Regions from separate parts of the Arsukibacterium sp. genome, predicted to be linked through region 1. Evidence: predicted binding sites of a transcription regulator. Region 1 holds the regulator's gene; the other holds the start of a gene.

Region 1 (4,264 bases):
TGGTTTCATCAGGATTTCCGCTTCGATGACTGGCTGCTGTATGCGGTAGACAGCCCCAGTGCTTCGGGTGGGAGAGGCCTGGTGCGTGGGCAGTTTTTTAACCGTAGCGGGCAGTTAGTGGCATCTACTATACAAGAAGGTGTGATCCGTCTGTATCCGGACAAGGCTTAGAAGTCAGCATTAGTGCTTTATTCTGTCTTGGCTGGTACCACCATAATGCTCTGCAGGCTTTGTAAAACTTCACTGCGCAGCAAGGCATTAACGGTACTAGCCAGCTGTGGCAATTTGTCGGCGGCCAGCAAGCGATTGTCGCTATCAGCATGGCAATAGCCCGCCTCCTTTAGTGCCTGGCTTAACATCGCAAACAAGTTTTTATCGTAATATTCCGGCGCAGCTATACCATGCAGGCTTAACAGACGCTGGGCTTGCTGGTGGCTGAGTTGCTCTAATTCTGCACGGTGTTGTACCTGATCATTTTGCAGTAAATTTAACACTATTGCGTATCGCTGCAGCGTGTCCTCAGCGATACGTGCCAATAGATTTAACTGAAAATAGCCCTGGGATTGCTGCTCAGGTGCCTGATATTGATTATCAATGCAGAGTAATAAACCTTGCTCGGTCAGTTGCTGTAGCAGTGCCTGACAATAGGTGCGTACAGAAGAAACATAGATATATAACTCTTGCTGCAGTAAGGGGTAGAGCTGTTCAATGATCTGTAATAATTGGTTATAGCTCAGAGCACGATGATGAAGCACGGCACTGGCCAGTAAAGCAGGTAACATAAACAGGTGCAGTACATTATTGCGGTAGTAACTCAATAGCACCGCGTTTTCAGAGGTGAGACTCAACAGTTCGCCGAAATGATCACTACTCAGCTCCACCTTACCCATAGACAGCGCATGGGCAATGATGGCCTCTGCATCGCTATCCGGCAGACTGACTTGCTGATGATAGGGGACTTGCTGTTGCAATTGCAGATAGCAATTGAGCTGCTGGCTCAGTTCTGGCCGGGTAAGAGTACGTTTTTCTGACGCCAGTAAACAGATAGCCAACAGGTTGATGGCATTTAAGGCTGCACTCTGATTAATTTGTTGCATCAACTGGCGCGATAATTTTGCCACTAAGGGATTTAACCAATGTGGTTTTTGCACTTGTAGCGGGTGAATGTGGTTTTTCCAATCCGGTACCTGCTGGTTAAGGTACTGATTAAGCTGTATGGGTTCACCGAAATTGACATAACCATAACCATAGTTACGTAGTTTACGAATGGCCTGAAATACGCCGCCAATCGATTCTTTTTGCTTACCGGCTCCCTGTAACTCGCTGACGTAAGTATTGACTTCCATCACATGCTCATAGCCCAGATATACGGGGACTAAGGTTACTGGTCTGTCTATACCGCGTAGCATTGCCTGCACTGTCATAGCCAGCATACCGGTTTTCGGCGTTAGTAAGCGGCCGGTGCGACTGCGCCCGCCTTCGGTATAATATTTAACGGCATAGCCTTTGCTGAATAATTGGCTGAGGTATTCCCGAAACACCGCAGAATAGAGTTTATCGCCACTGAAACTACGGCGGATAAAAAAGGCACCGCCACGACGGAAAATAGTACCTGCTGGCCAGAAATTAAGGTTAATGCCAGCGGCAATATGCGGCGGCACCAAGCCCTGATGATAAATAACATAACTGAGCAGCAGATAATCCATATGACTACGATGGCAGGGCACATAAACAATTTCATGGCCGCGCTGTGCTAAGTCCCGCAGCATATCGGCATTATTGACCTTAATGCCGGAATAGAGTTTTTTCCACAGCCAGCTAAGCACACGGTCTCCAACTCTGAGCGTTGATTCGCGGTAATCAGCTGCAATTTCCTGCAAAAGTAACCGGGCGCGTTGTCTGGCCTGCTTTAACGGCATCTGTTTACTGCGAGCTTCTTCTTCTATAGCCTGGCGCAGAGCGGGCGAGGCTAACAAGGCATTAAATAACTGGCTACGGTTTACCAGTTTGGGGCCTGTGGCCGCCAGTTTTTGACGGTAAAAATGAAAACGAGACATGCGCAGTAATTTACGGGCAGTGCTGATTTCTGCGCCAAATTGAGCGGCCATTTGTTTTAACGACACTGCGCGACTAAAGCGCACCAGTGTATGGCGGCCTGACACCAGTACAATCAGCATCTTTGCTAACCAGTGCGGCGCATGGGCTTCACCCAGCAACCACTTAATACTGTTTTCTTTTCCCGGCGCCCGGCCCCATAAAATAGCGGCGGGCACCAGTTGCGCATCCAGGCCTGGGTCCTCCAGATGCGCCTGTAACAGTGCCTGGCCTTGTTCTAAGGCACGGGTTTTTCCACGGCCACCAATAATGGCATGCGGTTTTTCTAAAAACAGCGTACGCCGGTATAGTTGGCCATTTAATTCAACTTGTTGCAGTGGGTCTGGCAGCTGCAATTGCCTGCACACCCGGCGCAAGGTGGCCAGATCACTGGCGGAGCGGGTATGGCAGATATACAGTAGTGGTCTGCCGGTATCCAGTGCCAGTTCAGTTACCGTATTGTCTGGTACCACTTTAAAGCGCACCAGCAGGCGGACAGGCCAACATAATAATAGAGTAAGCAGACGAAATAGCGGAAAAGCTGAAAACATGAAAGTGCAGACCAGCGCCGTTAAAAAACCAAGAATATCATTAAAGTGACGACAGGCAAATTGTCAGTCTGGATGTTTGCCGATAATGATAGTTGCAAAAAATTTGGCAAAGTCAACACTAGCTGTATATACTCACAGTACCTACTGTATAGGCAGCCAGCATTATGAGACCTTTAACACCAAGACAAGCCGAAATTCTGCAACTGATTAAAGATTACCAAAGCGCCAGTGGTATGCCCCCGACCCGCGCAGAAATAGCGACGAAACTGGGTTTTAAATCAGCCAACGCCGCTGAAGAGCATTTAAAGGCGCTGGCCAAAAAAGGTGTTATTGAAATGATGCCAGGCACTTCGCGCGGCATCAGGCTGGTAGAAGATGATCTTGAGCCGGAGCAGCTGGGCCTACCGCTTATTGGTAAGGTCGCTGCCGGCCAACCCATTTTAGCCGCTGAACATGTGCAAAATCATTACCAGATTGACGCGCATTTGTTTAAGCCGCATGCCGATTTTTTACTGCGGGTGCAGGGAATGAGTATGCAGGATATTGGTATCCTCGATGGTGACCTGCTGGCAGTACATAAAACCAATCAGGCCGAGCCGGGCCAGGTCATCGTAGCTAGGGTAGATGAAGATGTGACGGTAAAACGTTTTCAACGTCAGGGTCACATGGTATTGCTGCATCCTGAAAACGCGGATTTTGATGTGATAAAAGTCGATTTGCGCCAGCAACAATTCGCGGTCGAAGGCTTGGCTGTCGGCGTCATTCGCAATGGCAGTTGGTTATAAAGTTAGCTGTTAGTCAATAAGTTAAATAATAAAAGCGCTGGTACGACCACATGGGTTTGCCGGCGCTTTTGCTATTTAGGGGTTTACACTGAACCGGATTTGGATGATTCTTAGACTAAGACTGACCAAAAAATAACAATAGGGTTAGTTTTTGATTTCTGCGCTAGCAATGAAATCTCAGCAAAACAACATAATAACAACAATATAACAACAATAAAATTGCGAAGCTGAACTACATAGAGTCGGTGGCAGGGTAAATACCGAGCAGTACTGTGTTCGAAGTTTCTGCAGTTTGCATTGCAAAATGACAGAGGAGAAGTACAGTGACGAAAACGCGTTGTTTACGTTGGTCGCTGCCAACCTTGCTTTTAGCCGCATCGGCTAATGCAGCAGCTATGCCTTTGAATATGACCAAGGGTGTAACAGATATTAGTCAGCAGGTGTATCAACTGCATATGACGATTTTCTGGATTTGCTGTGTGATCGGTGCTGTGGTGTTTGGGATCATGTTTTGGTCGATCCTTCGCCACCGTAAAGCACGAGGTGTGCAGCCTGCCCAATTCCATCATAGTACACGGGTTGAAATCCTGTGGACGGCGATACCGGTATTAATCTTAATCGGTATGGCAGTACCCGCTACTAAAACCCTTATTGCGATGGAGGATACGTCAGACGCTGACGTTACCGTGCTGGTGACTGGCTCACAGTGGAAATGGCACTACAAATATCTGGAAAATGACGTTGAATTCTTTTCGTTATTAGCCACGCCTCGCGAGCAAATCATTAATCAACTCCCCAAAGAAGAAAACTACTTATTGGAAGTAGACCGACCGC
Region 2 (4,264 bases), on a different contig from region 1:
TCAAATGGATTTAGCGCATAAGCTGGTCACCAGCATTGATGGCATCAGCTGTATGCGACCTAAAGGCGCCATGTATTTATTCCCTAAGATTGATCGCAAAAAAATTAACATTGATGATGATGAGCTGTTTGTGCTGGATTTTCTGCGCCAGCATAAAGTGTTACTGGTGCATGGTCGTGCCTTTAACTGGCCTGAGCCGGATCATTTTCGCATTGTATTTTTACCGCATCGTGAACAACTCGAAGCCGCGGTTGGCAAGCTGGCGCAATTTTTACCCGGCTACCGGCAATAAGCAGAAAACTAACTATGTCTGAATCGTTTAGCTTTCAACAGCTGTTTGAGGCCTTTACCGAGCGCTTAGCGGCCGTGGTGTTTTATGCCTTTAACGTTGATGGTGTGGCCGTGCCTTTGGTGGTCATTTGGCTGATTTGCGGTGCCCTGGTGTTTACCGGATATCTGGGGTTTATCAATATCAGAGGTTTTGCACATGCCCTGCGCTTAATACGCCGGCCAAGTGCGGCTAAAACCCCGGGCGAGATTTCGCCCTTCAGTGCTTTAACAACAGCGCTTTCCGGTACTGTTGGCACCGGTAATATCGCCGGGGTAGCCGTAGCCATTAGTCTGGGCGGCCCCGGTGCCACCTTTTGGATGATAGTGGCGGGGTTACTGGGCATGTCGACTAAGTTTGTCGAATGCACGTTGGCGGTAAAATACCGCCAGCTTAATGCCGATGGCAGTGTCTCCGGCGGGCCTATGTATTACATTAAAGCAGCGCTGGATAAATATCAGCTGCCGCTGCTGGGCACCATACTGGCGGTGTTTTTTTCAATTGCCGTTATTTTTGGTTCAGCGGGTTTTGTACATGTTAATCAGGGTTTTGTGCAGGTTAAAACTGTTACCGGCTTTGATAATGCCTGGTTATTCGGCATTATTTACGCGCTGCTGGTCGGGGCGGTAATTATTGGTGGTATTAAAAGTATTGCCCGGGTAACCAGTAAACTGGTGCCCCTGATGTGCGCCATTTACTTAATAGCCGCTTTTGTGGTGATTGGCCATCATTTACCACAAATCCCTGCGGCCTTGATGCTGATTGTACACAGTGCTTTTGCGCCAGATGCCGCTTATGGTGGCTTTATTGGCGTATTGATTCAGGGTTTCAGGCGCGCAGCCTACTCGAATGAAGCCGGTATTGGCTCCTCCCCTATTGCCCATGCAGCGGCTAAAACCAAAGATCCGGTATCTCAGGGCTTTGTCGGCTTGCTTGAACCCTTTATTGATACGGTGGTGATCTGCTCCATCACCGCCTTAGTGATCATTTTGTCCGGCGCTTATCAGAGTAATGTATTGGATGGCGTGCAAATCACTTCCAGCGCTTTTGCCTCGGTCATCAGCTGGTTCCCGCTGGTATTAATGGTAGCCTTACTGCTGTTTGGCTTTTCTACGGTGATTAGTTGGTCATACTATGGCCTGACCGGCTGGCGCTATATTGTCGGGCATGATCCGAGGCTGACCACCCTCTACAAAATCTTATTTTGTATGATGGTATCTATGGGCGCTGTACCCGACATTATGGCGGTATTCGATTTTATCGACTCGATGATCTTCTTAATGGCCATTCCGAATATTCTGGCGTTGTATTTATTGCTGCCAGAAGTCAAAGCCGATTTAGCCGCCTACTGGCAACGCCAGCTGTCGCAGCCTTCGGCTCGCATCAAGCCGTTATAAGGGTTTTAGCGGCTTTGCTAACAGCCAAGCCGCGTGAGTGGCATCGTTAAGCACTAAGCCGCTTTAACCGCGGCTTTGGCTTCAGCGGGTGCTGCTTTTTCAGCTTTGGCTGGCTTAGCAACTTTTTTAGCACTCAGTGCCGCCAATAAGGCGTCTTTGTGTTGTGCCAGGTACAAAGCCAGCGCTTCAGTTTGCTGCTCATCGGCCAGTAACTGGCTGGCTTGCAGTAATACCGTTAACTCATCGGCTGTATCCAGCATCTTATCAAAGGCATCTGCTTCGGCTTTAGAGGTAAAAGTCATTTTCTCGGCTCCGTTGCGTTCTACCACGTATTTAATGATCACTGCCATCTTGCTGCTCCCGCTGTAATTGACTGTCTATTTATACAGTTGTTTGCATTTGTTGTCGAGCCCGTTATCGTAATTATTCGTTTGATGTCCGTTGCAGCACCTTGTTGGGCGCAACTCACACCGTCAAGCAGTGATCTAAGGTTCAAACTCATACTGGACCTTTATGATATCGCCTTTCCAGACCCATAGCAGAACGCCGCCATCGTACCAACCCACTTCACCATAGAATGGAACTCGCATCCCTGCATGAGTTTGATAGTCCCGAAAACGGCCCTCCCAGGGCACTCGCCTGTATGTTCCATCAAACCTGCCGAACCGACCATCACTATAAATACCCGTTACCTCACCCACGTCGTTAAACCGAAATTCCAAGGATACGGTTGTGCTGCCATCAGCCAGCGTTGCCAGTGCAGAGAAATCATCTATCGAACTCCAAGATACCCCAGATTGTGGCAAAAGAGCGGTAGGAAACCAGACAGCCTCTGCTAAGTACCTGTGTAACGCGCCTGAATTTAATTCCGGCACGCCGGTTTCTGAAGCGATGGCAAAAGCAGACAAGAGACTCGCCCGACCTGATCCAACACCGCTGCTGTAGCTATCCAGCACACGGACATGTGTACCCAAGGGCATCTCGATTTTTGCATTCCACAAGAAACCGGTTGCCGGCGGCACGACGACTTGGCTAGCATTAAACGACGACCAGCTAGTGGCAGCAGTACTTGTCCGCAATACCCCAGACTGTTGCATCCTTACTAAGTGGATCACCTGCTGGCCATCGACTAAGACATGCCGGAAATAACGGGCAACTGGCGGTGGAAGGTCGGTCAATGCGTCAAAACTGACGACTGTATTTCTTGGCTGTGTCGCGCCGCCGAGTAGGTCTGTCGCCATCTGCTCAGCCTTGGACCTTTCGCTGGCCTGTCCGATCAAGACCGAAGCAACAGCAGCTACAGATACGACTCCGATGGCGATGAGAATCCACTTAGCTGTCATCGGCTACCCCTGCTGTTCACGTCTAACGCAAAACATAGCGGGCAACTTGTTGTTTGGGCGCACTCGAGCGCCCAACGGGCTCGTCCATGATGTGTAACGTCTTTGTCAGACATCACAAGCCCATTTCAGTTGTAATGTTTGCGACAGGTACCTCTGAAGCTTTGTCTGTATCTATAAATGTCCTGAAATATTCTTTTGCCTGGTTAACTCTAAATTGATTTGACGGTAACTTAACTTTATTTGAATCGACATCTACGATTGGTACACCGGAAAATGAAACTTCATAAAATTGTTCTTTATTTCTGGCGTCCAGCGCTGTCCATTTAGAGAGCAGCTTCCAAGGGGTCCCAATTGAGCCCTGTTGTTTTTCGAAATCTATTCGAGCGTAATATCTTTTTCCTGACTCTACTTCTAGCTCTAATTTTGAGAAGCCATTAATGTAAGTATAAATGCTATGCTTTCCCGGAGGCAGCAAGATTTCTGCTCTTTCTTCTCCACCAAGTACACCGACAAGCTCACTTTCAGACCAGATCGCCAGCTCGAATTCTTTGTGCATATTACTGGGTCTCGTTACGCTCAAAACAGCATATTCGCCTGGATTCGCTAACGATGCGTTTTTAGCGGTTTTCAAATTGATACCCATCACTGACGGATTCATTAATGCATTTGTATAGTACTCCGCAGTATCTCTGGAGGGTTTTTTAGTTGTTTTTTTAGTTTGCATTACTAAAGACTTACCCAGTGCAGGCCTTACTTCCTTAAACTCGCCTGTTACAGGATTAAAGTAATAAAACAGTAATTCGCCGCCTCGATCATCAATAAACTTGTGCTGAAACGTTTGTCCAAATTGGGATAAATAAAGAGTATTAAATCCCGACTTCATACTGATTAAATCATATGAGCCACTAGCAAGAGACGTGACTAATTTATCGTCTAATCCGACTTCTATTCCATAGGCACCGCCTTCCCAGGCCGGCCCCCTTATTACATATACATGCGTTTCGGTTTTATCTGGTAAGGGTTCATGCTGAAATTATGCTACTAGATCAGGTTTCACCTCCATAGGGAGATTACTGGCACACCCCGCAATCAAAACGATAAAACATAAAAATGCAATTTTTCTCACTAAACTTCTCCCTTAAAAAATTTTACATAAACTCCAAATTCAGCGGCATGCGGGCCTGACCCCATAACTA

The links. Region 1 encodes LexA, which represses DNA repair genes until DNA is damaged. Its sites were predicted from a motif close to TACTGTNNATATNNACAGTA; they were not measured.
Region 2: V7D78_RS12595 (YebG family protein) is a predicted target of LexA. The motif match lies at 2,097-2,116, and genes of this name have one in related genera.

Annotation. Positions count from the first base shown of each region.
Region 1 covers NZ_DAINOE010000009.1:42,160-46,423, reverse strand. Annotated here, with positions in the region: gene tesB (acyl-CoA thioesterase II) at 1-171, shown strand, start outside; gene plsB (glycerol-3-phosphate 1-O-acyltransferase PlsB) at 189-2,645, opposite strand; gene lexA (transcriptional repressor LexA) at 2,810-3,430, shown strand; gene coxB (cytochrome c oxidase subunit II) at 3,754-4,264, shown strand, end outside.
Region 2 covers NZ_DAINOE010000066.1:13,537-17,800, forward strand. Annotated here, with positions in the region: gene V7D78_RS12585 (pyridoxal phosphate-dependent aminotransferase) at 1-292, shown strand, start outside; gene V7D78_RS12590 (alanine/glycine:cation symporter family protein) at 307-1,725, shown strand; gene V7D78_RS12595 (YebG family protein) at 1,779-2,075, opposite strand; gene V7D78_RS12600 (DUF6544 family protein) at 2,211-3,068, opposite strand; gene V7D78_RS12605 (hypothetical protein) at 3,181-3,951, opposite strand.